DNA from 3 places in the Streptomyces sp. NPDC026575 genome. Region 3 is predicted to be linked to each of the others. Evidence: predicted binding sites of a transcription regulator. Region 3 holds the regulator's gene; each other region holds the start of a gene.
The links. Region 3 encodes HrcA, which represses chaperone genes, less so after heat shock. Its sites were predicted from a motif close to TTNGCACTCNGNNNNNCNGAGTGCNAA; they were not measured.

Region 1 (4,277 bases), on a different contig from region 3:
CGGATGGCGCACCGCCTTCGACTTCACGTTCAACCTGGAATCCCAGATCGCCCAGGGCGACGACGTCGTGACCCGATGGACCTGGTACGGCACCCACCAGGGCGCGTTCATGGGCATCGAGCCGACCGGCCGGCAGTGCACCATGACCGGCACCACGACCTTCCGGTTCCATGACGGAGTGATCCAGGAAGGCTGGTGGCACTACGACGTCCTGGGCCTGATGCGACAGCTCGGCGCGGTCTGACCGCACGCGAGAAGGCTCCCGTTCCCACCGCTCATGAGCGGGAACGGGAGCCTTCCCTCGGCTACCGCCGGCGATCAGCCGGCTGCGCGGCTATGCGTCAGTGCGCGTGCCCGTGACCGTGGCCGGCCTCGGCCGGCTCCTCCTCGGCCGGCTTCTCGACGACCAGGGTCTCGGTCGTGAGCAGCAGGGAGGCGATCGACGCGGCGTTCTCCAGGGCGGAGCGGGTGACCTTGACCGGGTCGATGACGCCGGCCTTGACCAGGTCGCCGTACTCGCCGGTGGCGGCGTTGAAGCCCTGGCCCTTGTCCTGCTCGGCGACCTTCGCGGTGATGACGTAGCCCTCAAGGCCGGCGTTCTCCGCGATCCAGCGCAGCGGCTCGACGACCGCGCGGCGGACGACGGCGACACCGGTGGCCTCGTCGCCCTCCTTGCCGAGGTTGCCCTCCAGCACCTTGGCGGCGTGCACCAGGGCGGAGCCACCACCGGAGACGATGCCCTCCTCGACCGCGGCGCGGGTCGCGGAGATGGCGTCCTCCAGACGGTGCTTCTTCTCCTTGAGCTCGACCTCGGTGGCCGCACCCACGCGGATGACGCAGACGCCACCGGCGAGCTTGGCGAGGCGCTCCTGGAGCTTCTCGCGGTCCCAGTCGGAGTCGGTGGTCTCGATCTCGCCCTTGATCTGGGCGACGCGACCGGCGACGTCCTCGGCGTTGCCGCCGCCGTCGACGATGGTGGTGTCGTCCTTGGTGACGGTCACGCGGCGGGCGGAGCCCAGCACGTCCAGACCGGCCTGGTCGAGCTTGAGGCCGACCTCCTCGGCGATGACGGTGGCACCGGTGAGGGTGGCCATGTCGCCGAGCATCGCCTTGCGGCGGTCACCGAAGCCGGGGGCCTTGACGGCCACGGCGTTGAAGGTGCCACGGATCTTGTTGACGACCAGGGTCGACAGGGCCTCGCCCTCGACGTCCTCGGCGATGATCAGCAGCGGCTTGGAGCCACCCGCCTGGATGACCTTCTCCAGCAGCGGCAGCAGGTCCTGAATCGAGGCGATCTTGCCCTGGTGGATCAGGATGTACGGGTCCTCGAGGACGGCCTCCATACGCTCCTGGTCGGTGACCATGTACGGCGAGAGGTAGCCCTTGTCGAAGGCCATGCCCTCGGTGAAGTCCAGCTCCAGACCGAAGGTGTTGGACTCCTCGACGGTGATCACACCGTCCTTGCCGACCTTGTCCATCGCCTCGGCGATCAGCTCGCCGACCTGCTTGTCCTGCGCGGACAGGCCGGCGACGGCGGCGATGTCGGCCTTGTCGTCGATCGGGCGGGCGGTCGCGAGGAGCTCCTCGGACACGGCCTGCACGGCGGCGTCGATGCCCTTCTTCAGGGCGGCCGGGGAAGCGCCCGCGGCGACGTTGCGCAGGCCCTCGCGGACCAGCGCCTGGGCCAGCACGGTGGCGGTGGTGGTGCCGTCACCCGCGATGTCGTTGGTCTTGGTCGCCACCTCCTTGACGAGCTGGGCGCCCAGGTTCTCGTACGGGTCGTCGACCTCGACCTCGCGGGCGATGGTGACACCGTCGTTGGTGATGGTGGGGGCACCGAACTTCTTGTCGATGACGACGTTGCGGCCCTTCGGACCGATCGTCACCTTCACCGTGTCGGCAAGCTTGTTCACGCCGCGCTCAAGGGCGCGACGGGCGTCCTCGTCGAACTTCAGGATCTTCGCCATGGGGTGCTTCAAGTCCTCTCATTGCGATCCTCGGCACGCAGTGGGGACCGCTGTGTCAAACGAATCTGCGCCCCTGCCCCGGGTTGTTTAGACGCGGGAACCAGGGGCGCAGATCACGGCAAATCTGGGTGACTTACTTCTCGACGATCGCGAGCACGTCGCGCGCCGAGAGAACGAGGTACTCCTCGTTGTTGTACTTCACCTCGGTGCCGCCGTACTTGCTGTAGAGAACGACGTCACCAACGGTGACGTCGAGCTCGACGCGCTTGCCGTCCTCGATACGGCCCGGGCCCACGGCCAGGACGACGCCCTCCTGGGGCTTCTCCTTGGCGGTGTCCGGAATGACCAGGCCCGAGGCCGTGGTCTGCTCGGCGTCGAGCGGCTGGACCACGATGCGGTCCTCAAGCGGCTTGATGGCAACCTTGGAGCTGGCGGTCGTCACGATCCGACCTCCCCCTTCGGAGATCTCACGGGGTTAACTGTCTGAGGTGGCGACCAGGTGGATCCGTCGTCGCGGGTGCCGGACCTGCCCGTCGCTGTGTTTGGCACTCCCCACTGGAGAGTGCCAACGCCGAGACTATGACGCGGTTAGCACTCGGTCAAGCGGAGTGCCAGCGCGCCGGGGGGCGGGTTCCACTACGCCGGTTGACCGCGCCGCGGCCAACGGGTCGACCGCCGGGGTGGGTTCCCTGCCAAATCGGACACACCTTCCCGTTTCTTGGCAACCACCACCGGGGCCACCTCGTCTACTTCCCCGACTGCCGGACCTGCGAACCGGGCCCGGCGTGCCGTGTGGATCAGCCCGGACCGGTCCGCGACCCTGATCATCGAAGGCGGAGGAACCCGTGCGTGGACTGACCAGCGCTCCCCGGCCGGCCGGGGAGCCGGAGAGCGACGCCGAGCGCACCATGACGTTCGCCGCGTTCGAACGGGCACCGGACCGCCGCCGGACCGAGGCATGGCTGCTCGCCCTCGTCGTGCTGATCGCCGTCTTCGGCTACGCCTACACCGGCCTGTCGATGACCGGCCGGCTGCCCGGCGGCCTGGCCGGCTTCGCCGTCAGCATGCTCTTCACGGCGCTGGTGCCGCATCTGGTCCTGCGCCGCTTCGCCCCGCGCGCCGATCCGCTGATCCTGCCGCTGGCGACCCTGCTGACCGGGATCGGCCTGATCCTGCTGCACCGGCTGGACATCACCTACGCGCAGACCCCGCGCCTGAAGATCGCCGAAGCGGCGAGCGGCCAGCTGGTGTGGACGGTGATCGGGGTGGCGGTCTGCATCGCCATCCTGCTGGTGCTGCGCGACCACCGCATCCTCCAGCGCTATATCTATCTGACGATGGCGGTCGCCCTGGTGCTGCTGATGGCGCCGGCCTTCTTCGGCGCGGACATGTACGGCGCCAAGCGCTGGATCCTGCTCGGGCCGCTGTCGCTGCAGCCCGGCGAGTTCGTGAAGATCATGATCTCGGTGTTCTTCGCCGGCTACCTCACCGTCAACCGCGATGCGCTGGCGCTGGCCGGACGCCGCGTCATGGGCGTCCAGCTGCCCCCGGGACGGCAGCTCGGACCGATCTTCACGATCTGGGCGATCAGCCTGCTGGTGCTGATCTTCGAACGGGACCTGGGCACCTCGCTGATCTTCTTCGGCGTCTTCGTGATCATGCTCTACATGGCCACCGACCGCGCCAGCTGGGTGCTGTGCGGCCTACTGATGGCCACGGCCGGCGCCGCCGTCGTCGGCTCCCTGGAGCCGCACGTCCACGGCCGGGTCACGGCCTGGCTGGACCCCATGCGGGCCTTCACCAAGGAAGGCCATGCGGAGGGCATGTCCGACCAGCTCGGCCAGGCGATGTTCAGCTTCGGCAGCGGCGGCATCGGCGGCACCGGCCTGGGCCAGGGCCACCCCGAGCTGGTCGGCTTCGCCGGCAACAGCGACTTCATCCTCACCACCGTCGGCGAGGAGCTGGGCCTGGCCGGGGTGATGGCGGTGCTGATGCTGTACGTGCTGCTCGCGCAGCGCGGGCTGCGGGTGGGGCTGACCGCCCGCGACCCGTTCGGCAAGCTGCTCGCCGTCGGGCTCTCCGGGGCGCTGCTGCTCCAGGTCTTCGTCGTCTCCGGCGGCGTCACCGGCCTGATCCCGCTGACCGGCAAGGCCCTGCCGTTCCTCGCCAAGGGCGGCTCGTCACTGGTCGCGAACTGGGTGATGGTGGCACTGCTGCTGCGCATCAGCGATGCGGCGCAGAAGCGGCGTGAGCCGCTGCGGTAATTCGCTGCGCTTGGGTTTGCTTCCCACGTTTTCGGCTTTCCCGCCG
Region 2 (4,277 bases), on a different contig from region 3:
CGCCGTCGGCCTGGCCATCGGCTGGCTCGGTGCGTACGGAATGCGCCATGTGGCACTGCCCGCCTCCGGCCTCTACCCGATCGCCGTCATGGCCATCGCGGTCTCGGCGTACGCCGCCGGCGCACTGGCGCACGGCTCCGGCTTCCTCGCCGTCTATCTGGCCGCGGTGATACTCGGCAACGCCAAGCTGCCGCACGCACCGGCCACCCGCGGCTTCGCCGAGGGCCTCGGCTGGATCGGCCAGATCGGCATGTTCGTGCTGCTGGGCCTGCTGGTCACACCGCACAAGCTGGTCGACGACTTCGTGCCCGCGCTGGTGATCGGGCTGATCCTGACGATCGTGGCCCGGCCGGCGTCGGTGTTCACCGCGCTGCTGCCGTTCCGGGTGTCCTGGCGGGAGAAGACCCTGCTGTCCTGGGCCGGGCTGCGCGGCGCGGTACCCATCGTGCTGGCCACCATCCCGATGGTGAGCGATGTGCCCGGCAGCGAACGGGTCTTCAACATCGTCTTCGTCCTGGTCGTGGTCTACACCCTCGTCCAGGGGCCGACGCTGCCGTGGCTGGCCCGGCGGCTGAAGCTGGGCAACGGCAAGGAGGCCGCCGACCTGGGCATCGAGTCGGCTCCCCTGGAGCGGCTGCGCGGCCATCTGCTGTCGACGTCCATCGGGCCGACGTCCCGTATGCACGGCGTCGAGGTCGGCGAGCTGCGGATGCCCGCGGGGGCCGCGGTCACCCTCGTCGTCCGGGACGGCGCCAGCTTCGTGCCCTCGCCGACCACGGTGCTGCGGCGCGGCGACGAGCTGCTGGTGGTGGCCACGGATCAGGTGCGCGACGCGGCCGAGCGGCGGCTGCAGGCGGTCTCCCAGGGCGGCAAGCTCGCCGGCTGGCTGGGGACGGGCGGCCCCTCGGGGCGGCACCACCACGAGCAGGGGCCGCGCTGACCGCGGGCCCGGCCCTCGCGGCGCCGCCGCCCCGGAAATGTGCTGCAGATCTCCACGGAACCCAAGGAAATTCGCGTGAAGCCCTGGTTAATCCCAGGGCTTCACGCGCTTGGGCCTGTAGTATGAAAAGGAACAATGACGAACCAACTCTGCCTGACGCAGAGCTGGCGCGACCGCTCGGCGGCCGCGGTCCCCTGCCACACGCAGCCACCTCTCGGGGTGCGGACCATGCGGTATCACTCGGTCCTGCGCGAGAGGACAGCTCTCGGCGCGTGCCTGTGACGACCTCGCGGGTGGCGCGCTACCAGGCGGCAGAAAGGCCCGGCCGTGGCATCCGCGGTCAAGGACTCCCGTCCCGGTTACGGACAACTGCTCCGCACCCCAGGTGCATGGACATTCCTGCTGCCCGGCTTTCTGGCCCGGCAGCCCTTCGCGATGCTGACCATCGGCATCGTGCTGCTCGTCGAGTCCACCACCGGCTCCTACGGCACCGCGGGCGCGGTGTCCGCCGCCACCGGTGTCTCGATGGCGCTCTTCGCCCCGCAGAGCGGCAAGCTCGCGGACCGCTTCGGCCAGCGCGCGGTGCTGATCCCCGGCGTCCTGGTCCATGTCGCCGGCGTCACGGCCCTGATCATCCTGGCCCTCGCCCACGCCCCCCTGTGGGCACTGCTCGCCGTGGCCGTCCCCACGGGCGCCTCGACTCCGCAGGTCGGCCCGATGGTGCGGGCCCGCTGGGCCTCCCGGCTCGGCGGCAGCCCGTTGATGCCGACGGCCGCCGCCTTCGAGTCGGTGACCGACGAGTTCACCTTCGTGGTCGGCCCCGTCCTGGCGACCGCGCTGTGCACGGGCATCCACCCGGCGGCCGGCCTGATCGCCGAGGCCGCGCTGACGCTGGCCGGCGGGCTGCTCTTCGCCTCGCAGCGGCGCAGCCAGCCCCCGGTGCACCGGGCCGGGGCCGGCGACCGGCCGCGCGTCTCGGCGCTGTCGGTGCCCGGCGTCCGCGTCCTGATCGTGGCGTTCCTCGGCATCGGCGCCGTCTTCGGCGGTATGCAGGTCTCGCTGACCGCGTTCACCCAGGACATCGGGCAGCCCGGCATCAACGGCGTGCTCTACGGGATCTTCGCCGGCGGCAACATGCTCGCCGGTATCGCCTGCGGCGCGATCGCCTGGAAGGTCGGCCCGCGGCGCCGGCTGCTGGTCGCCTACGGCCTGCTGGCGCTGGCCACGACTCCGCTGTGGGCGGTGACCGCCGTGCCGCTGCTGGGCGCCGTCGGCCTGGTCGTCGGCCTGTGCATCGCCCCGGCCCTGATCACCGGCTACACGCTCGTCGAGTCGCTGGTGCCGGCCGCCGCCCGTACCGAGGCATTCACCTGGCTGACCGGCGCGGTCGCACTGGGCCAGGCGGCCGCGGCCACCTCCGCCGGCCAGCTGGCGGACGGCTTCGGCCCGAGCACCGGCTTCCTGGTGCCGCTGGCGGGCACGGTGCTGGCCCTGGTGGTGCTGGTCGCGCTCCGCGCCCACCTGCTGCCGCGCTCCTCGACCGTGGTCGCCTCCCAGGGCGACGCCACCGTCTCCCCCGCTGCCGCCGACGACCGGGAGCGGGAGCTGACGAGCGCCTGAACGGACGTGGAGTCGGTCACCGTATCCCCGTCCCGGTGGACTGACGGGCCGGAATACTGCAAGATGGAGCGTCGTTAGCACTCATCGAGTGAGAGTGCCAGGAGGAAGTCAAGTGCCGACGTACCAGTACCAGTGCACCGAGTGCGGCGAGGGCCTAGAGGCGGTGCAGAAGTTCACTGACGACGCGCTCACGGAGTGCCCCAGCTGCAGCGGACGCCTCAAGAAGGTGTTCTCCGCGGTCGGCATCGTCTTCAAGGGCTCCGGCTTCTACCGCAACGACAGCCGCGGTGCGTCGTCCAGCAGCAGCCCGGCGAAGAGCTCCTCCTCGTCGAGCGGCACGTCCTCCTCGGACTCCGCCGGCTCCTCGTCGAGCAGCTCCGACTCCGCGTCCTCCACCCCGGCCGCGGCCTCCAGCAGCACGTCGAGCACCAGCTCCGCGGCCTGACCGCACCCCGCACCTCTTCGGACCCCGCCGTCTTCCCGGACGGCGGGGTCCGGTCGTTCCGGCGCCCCACGCGGCGTCCGAAATCGCTGATCGCGCGGCCCACCGGCGCGGGGCCCCGATAGTGTGGCCCGCATGGCTGAAGCGGAGATAGGTGTCATCGGCGGTTCGGGGTTCTACTCCTTCCTCGACGACGTGACCGAGATCACGGTGGACACCCCCTACGGTCCCCCCAGCGACTCGCTGTTCCTGGGCGAGATCGCCGGCCGCCAGGTCGCCTTCCTGCCCCGGCACGGCCGCGGCCACCACCTCCCGCCGCACCGCATCAACTACCGCGCCAACCTGTGGGCGCTGCGCTCCGTCGGCGTACGGCAGGTCCTCGGCCCGTGCGCGGTCGGCGGTCTGCGCCCCGAGTACGGCCCCGGCACGCTGCTCGTCCCCGACCAGCTCGTCGACCGCACCAAGGCGCGCCCGCAGACCTACTTCGACGGCCACCCGCTGCCGGGCTCCGCTTCCGGGGACGCACCAGAGAGCGGCGGCGGAACGAAGTGGAGCGGGAGCGTCCCCAACGTCGTCCACCTCACCTTCGCCGACCCGTACTGCCCCACCGGGCGTCAGGCCGCCCTCACGGCCGCCCGCGGCCGTGACTGGGAGCCGGTCGACGGCGGCACGCTGGTCGTCATCGAGGGTCCGCGCTTCTCCACCCGCGCCGAATCGCGCTGGCACGCCGCCCAGGGCTGGTCGGTGGTGGGCATGACCGGCCACCCCGAGGCGGTCCTGGCCCGCGAACTGAGCCTGTGCTACACCTCGTTGTCGCTGGTCACCGACCTGGACGCGGGCACCGAGACCGGCGATGGCGTCTCCCACGAAGAGGTGCTGGCCGTCTTCTCCCAGAACGTCGGGCGGCTGCGCGAGGTGCTCTTCGACGCGGTCGCCGCACTGCCCGACAACACCGCCAGGGACTGCCTGTGCGTCGACGCCCACGCGGGCTGGGACCTGGGCATCGAGCTGCCGTGAGGCGGTGACGGGGCGCACGTCGCGACGGGGTGTACGTCGTGACGGGGCGCACGTCGTGACGGGCGTCCTGGCGACGCGGGGTGCCCTGGTGACGTGGGGTGACGGGGTGACGTGAGCCTGGCGTCCGGTCCCTCTCCCGGGTGGCCGGGTTGTCCACAACGGCGGGGCCGTCCACAGGCCGGAGCGGGCGGGCGCGAACTGCGGCACGGTGGGACGTAGCCCAAGGCAACCCCCTCCTCACAGGCGGTCCTCCATGCC
Region 3 (4,277 bases):
CGACCGCAGCTGTTTGATCTCCTGGTACATACCGTCGGCGGTCTTGTAGCCGGCGGCGAGGAAGCCGAGACCGCCGGCGCCGCAGACGGCGGCGGCCAGCTCGGGACCGGAGCCGCCTCCCGCCATCGGCGCCTGCACGATCGGATAGCGGCAGAGATCGGTCAGTGCGGTGGACATGAGCACATCGTGTCACGGGAAACGCCGAGCCCCCGCATCAGGGGCTCGGCGTCGATACGCGCCTGGGGCGCGCCGGATCGGCCGTGGTCCGAAGCTACCGGCTCCCGTAGCCCGGACCCCAAAAGCGCCGTGGTCTACCGCCCGTTGAAGGCGTCCTTCAGCCGGGAGAACAGCCCCTGCTGCCCCGGCTGGAACTGGCCCGTGGGCCGCTCCTCGCCGCGCAGCTTGGCGAGCCGCCGCAGCAGCTCCTCCTGCTCGGGATCGAGCTTGGTCGGGGTCTGCACCTCGACATGGACGATGAGATCGCCGCGGCCGTTGCCCCGCAGATGCGTCACTCCGCGCTGGTGCAGCGGAATCGACTGCCCGGACTGGGTGCCGGGCCGCACATCGATCTCCTCCACCCCGTCCAGCGTCTCCAGCGGGCACTTCGTGCCCAGCGCCGCCGCCGTCATCGGGATGGTGACCGTGCAGTGCAGATCGTCGCCGCGCCGCTGGAAGACCGGGTGCGGCAGCTCGTGGATCTCGACGTAGAGGTCGCCGGCGGGGCCGCCGCCGGGGCCGACCTCGCCCTCGCCCGCCAGCTGGATCCGGGTGCCGTTGTCGACACCGGCCGGGATCTTGACCGTCAGCGTACGACGGGAGCGGATCCGCCCGTCGCCCGCGCACTCGGGGCACGGGGTCGGCACGACCGTGCCGAAGCCCTGGCACTGCGGGCACGGCCGCGATGTCATGACCTGGCCGAGGAAGGACCGGGTGACCTGCGAGACCTCACCGCGGCCGCGGCACATGTCGCAGGTCTGCGCCGAGGTCCCCGGCGCCGCGCCCTCACCCGTGCACGTCGTGCAGACCACGGCGGTGTCGACCTGGATGTCCTTGGTCGTACCGAAGGCCGCCTCGTTCAGCTCGATATCGAGCCGGATCATGGCGTCCTGGCCGCGGCGGGTGCGCGAGCGCGGTCCGCGCTGCGAGGCCGTGCCGAAGAAGGCGTCCATGATGTCGGAGAAGTTGCCGAAGCCCGCGCCGAAGCCGCCCGCGCCGCCACCGGCACCGCCCGACTGCGACAGCGGGTCCCCGCCGAGGTCGTAGACCTGCTTCTTCTGCGGATCCGACAGGACCTCGTAAGCGGCGTTGATCTCCTTGAACCGCTCCTGGGTCTTGGGGTCCGGGTTCACGTCCGGGTGCAGCTCGCGCGCCAGCCTCCGGAATGCCTTCTTGATCTCGTCCTGCGAGGCATCGCGCCGTACGCCCAGGACCGCGTAGTAATCCGTGGCCACTTACGACTCCGCCAGGATCTGTCCGACGTAACGTGCCACTGCGCGTACCGCTCCCATCGTTCCGGGGTAGTCCATGCGGGTCGGTCCGACCACGCCGAGTTTGGCGACTGCCTCGTCGCCCGAACCGTAACCGACCGCGACGACCGATGTGGACGTCAGGCCTTCGTGGGCATTCTCATGCCCGATACGTACGGTCATGCCCGAGTCCTTGGCCTCGCCGAGCAACTTGAGCAGCACCACATGCTCCTCAAGGGCCTCCAGCACCGGACGGATGGTCAGGGGGAAATCGTGACCGAAGCGCGTGAGATTGGCGGTGCCGCCGATCATCAGCCGCTCTTCGGTCTCCTCCACCAAAGTCTCCAGCAACACCGACAGCACTGTCGAGACCGTGCTGCGGTCGTCCTGTTCGAAGGACTCCGGGAGATCCTGCACCAACGGCGGCACATCCGCGAACCGGCGCCCCACGACCCGGCTGTTGAGCCGCGCCCGCAGGTCCGCCAGCGAGGTCTCGGCGAACGGCGTCTGGCAGTCGATCAGCCGCTGCTCGACCCGTCCGGTGTCCGTGATCAGTACGAGCATCAACCGGGCCGGGGCCAGCGCCAGCAGCTCGACGTGCCGGACGGTGGAGCGCGTCAGGGACGGGTACTGCACCACCGCGACCTGCCGGGTCAGCTGCGCCAGCAGCCGCACCGTACGCCCCACCACGTCGTCGAGGTCGACGGCACCGTCCAGGAAGTTCTGGATCGCCCGCCGCTCCGGGCTGGACAGCGGTTTGACGCCGGCCAGCTTGTCGACGAAGAGGCGGTAGCCCTTGTCGGTCGGGATCCGCCCCGCGCTCGTGTGCGGCTGGGCGATGAAGCCCTCGTCCTCCAGGGCTGCCATGTCGTTGCGGACGGTCGCCGGGGAGACCCCCAGCTGATGCCGCTCGGTGAGCGCCTTGGAGCCGACCGGCTCCTCCGTCCCGACATAGTCCTGGACGATGGCGCGCAGCACTTCGAGCCTGCGTTCACTGAGCATCCCGCGCACCTCCAGTCCGGCCGTCCGCCGTTTCGTTACTCCTGGCACTCACACGGGCCGAGTGCCAGACCCGGAGCCAGTGTACGGCCGGGTAGCACGGCCACGGCAAGGGTGACCTCCCGCGGCGCCCGCCGGATGACCGTGTTCGGCCGATCCGCCGGGCAACGCTATCGCGATGGAGCTAGCGTCTCGGTATGGGCACTGCTTGGGAAGAGGCCGGGTGGGAACAGCTCGGTGACGGTGTCGCCAGGCGCCGGATGCCGGGCTGGGACGAGACGATCGGCGTGATCGCCGGGTCGACCGGCGTCATGATCGTGGACACCGGTGCGAGCATCCGTGACGGCGCGGATCTGCGCCGGGCCATCCGCGGCGTACTGGGCCGGGAAGTGACGCATGTCGCGCTCACCCATCCGCATTTCGATCATGTGCTGGGCACCGCCGCGTTCGCCGGCGTCGAGGTGTTCGGCGCGGCCGGTCTGGGCGAGCTGCTCCGGCGCGGCAAGGACGAGCTGCGGCACGACGCGATGCGCCACGGCGTCGAGCGGGACGCCGCGGCGGAGGCCGCCGATCTGCTGGTCGCCCCGCACCACCATGTGCACGGCCAGCTGACCGTCGATCTCGGCGACCGGCAGGTGCTGCTGGCCAACGTGGGCCCCGGCCACACCGCCCACGACCTGGCGGTCCTGGTGCCCGGCCGGCACGGCGCACCCGAGATCGTCTTCTGCGGCGACCTGGTCGAGGAGTCCGGCGAACCGCAGGCCGGCCCGGACGCCCTGCCCCAGCAGTGGCCCGCGGCCCTGGACCGCCTGCTGGCCCTGGGCGGCGAGGACGCGCGGTACGTCCCCGGCCATGGCGCCGTGGTGGACGCCGCCTTCGTCCGCGCCCAGCGCGACGCCCTGGCGGCCCTCTTCGGCGTCCCGCCCTCCTGAGGGCCGGCCTGCGCCGCGATCGGGGCCCGACCGGCGTCATCGGGGCCCGCAGCGATCAGGCCCCGCTGCCATCGGGGCCCGCTGTCTCCGGAGCCCGCCGCCGTGATCTCGTATAGAACAGGCCCATGCAGAGCAAGCGCTACAGCCCCGACCTGACCCCGTCCTGGAAGAAGCAGCGCCCCGCGCCCGAGGTGCCGGCCGACCCCGATCTGGTCGTCGAGGAGGTCGCCACGGGCTTCTGCGGCGCCGTGATCCGCTGTGAGAAGACCGCCGAGGGGCCCACGGTCACCCTGGAGGACCGCTTCGGCAAGCACCGCGTCTTCCCCATGGCCCCGCGCGGCTTCCTTCTGGAGGGCAAGATCGTCACCCTCGTGCGGCCGCAGCACCGTCCGGCGCCCGGCGGCCCCGCCCGTACGGCCTCTGGATCACTCGCCGTCCCCGGCGCCCGCGCCCGGGTCGCACGCGCCGGGCGCATCTACGTGGAGGGCCGGCACGACGCCGAGCTGGTCGAGCGGGTCTGGGGCGACGACCTGCGCATCGAGGGCGTCGTCGTGGAGTACCTGGAGGGCGTCGACGACCTCCCGGCGATCGTCCGCGGCTTCTCCCCCGGACCGGACGCCCGGCTGGGGGTGCTGGTGGACCACCTGGTGCCCGGCTCCAAGGAGTCCCGCATCGCCGCCGAGGTCACCGGCGAGCACGCCCTGGTCGTGGGCCACCCGTACATCGACGTATGGGAGGCCGTGAAGCCGTCGTCGGTGGGGATCGCGGCCTGGCCCGCCGTTCCGCGCGGCCAGGACTGGAAGACGGGGGTGTGCCGGGCGCTGGGCTGGCCGGAGAACACCGGGGCGGCGTGGCAGCGGATCCTGTCCTGCGTACGGTC

Region 1: the regulator HrcA is predicted to act here: its motif matches at 2,556-2,582, upstream of groES (co-chaperone GroES).
Region 2: the regulator HrcA is predicted to act here: its motif matches at 2,635-2,661, upstream of ACZ4NB_RS06995 (FmdB family zinc ribbon protein).

The regions. Positions count from the first base shown of each region.
Region 1 covers NZ_JBVHQM010000004.1:128-4,404, reverse strand. The annotation lists gene ACZ4NB_RS06230 (ester cyclase) at 1-244, shown strand, start outside; gene groL (chaperonin GroEL) at 342-1,967, opposite strand; gene groES (co-chaperone GroES) at 2,101-2,409, opposite strand; gene ACZ4NB_RS06215 (FtsW/RodA/SpoVE family cell cycle protein) at 2,876-4,231, shown strand.
Region 2 covers NZ_JBVHQM010000004.1:179,444-183,720, reverse strand. The annotation lists gene ACZ4NB_RS07005 (potassium/proton antiporter) at 1-940, shown strand, start outside; gene ACZ4NB_RS07000 (MFS transporter) at 1,268-2,560, shown strand; gene ACZ4NB_RS06995 (FmdB family zinc ribbon protein) at 2,673-3,005, shown strand; gene ACZ4NB_RS06990 (S-methyl-5'-thioadenosine phosphorylase) at 3,138-4,019, shown strand.
Region 3 covers NZ_JBVHQM010000018.1:90,760-95,036, reverse strand. The annotation lists gene ACZ4NB_RS24620 (nitronate monooxygenase) at 1-177, opposite strand, end outside; gene dnaJ (molecular chaperone DnaJ) at 312-1,451, opposite strand; gene hrcA (heat-inducible transcriptional repressor HrcA) at 1,452-2,468, opposite strand; gene ACZ4NB_RS24605 (MBL fold metallo-hydrolase) at 2,663-3,397, shown strand; gene ACZ4NB_RS24600 (DUF3097 domain-containing protein) at 3,523-4,277, shown strand, end outside.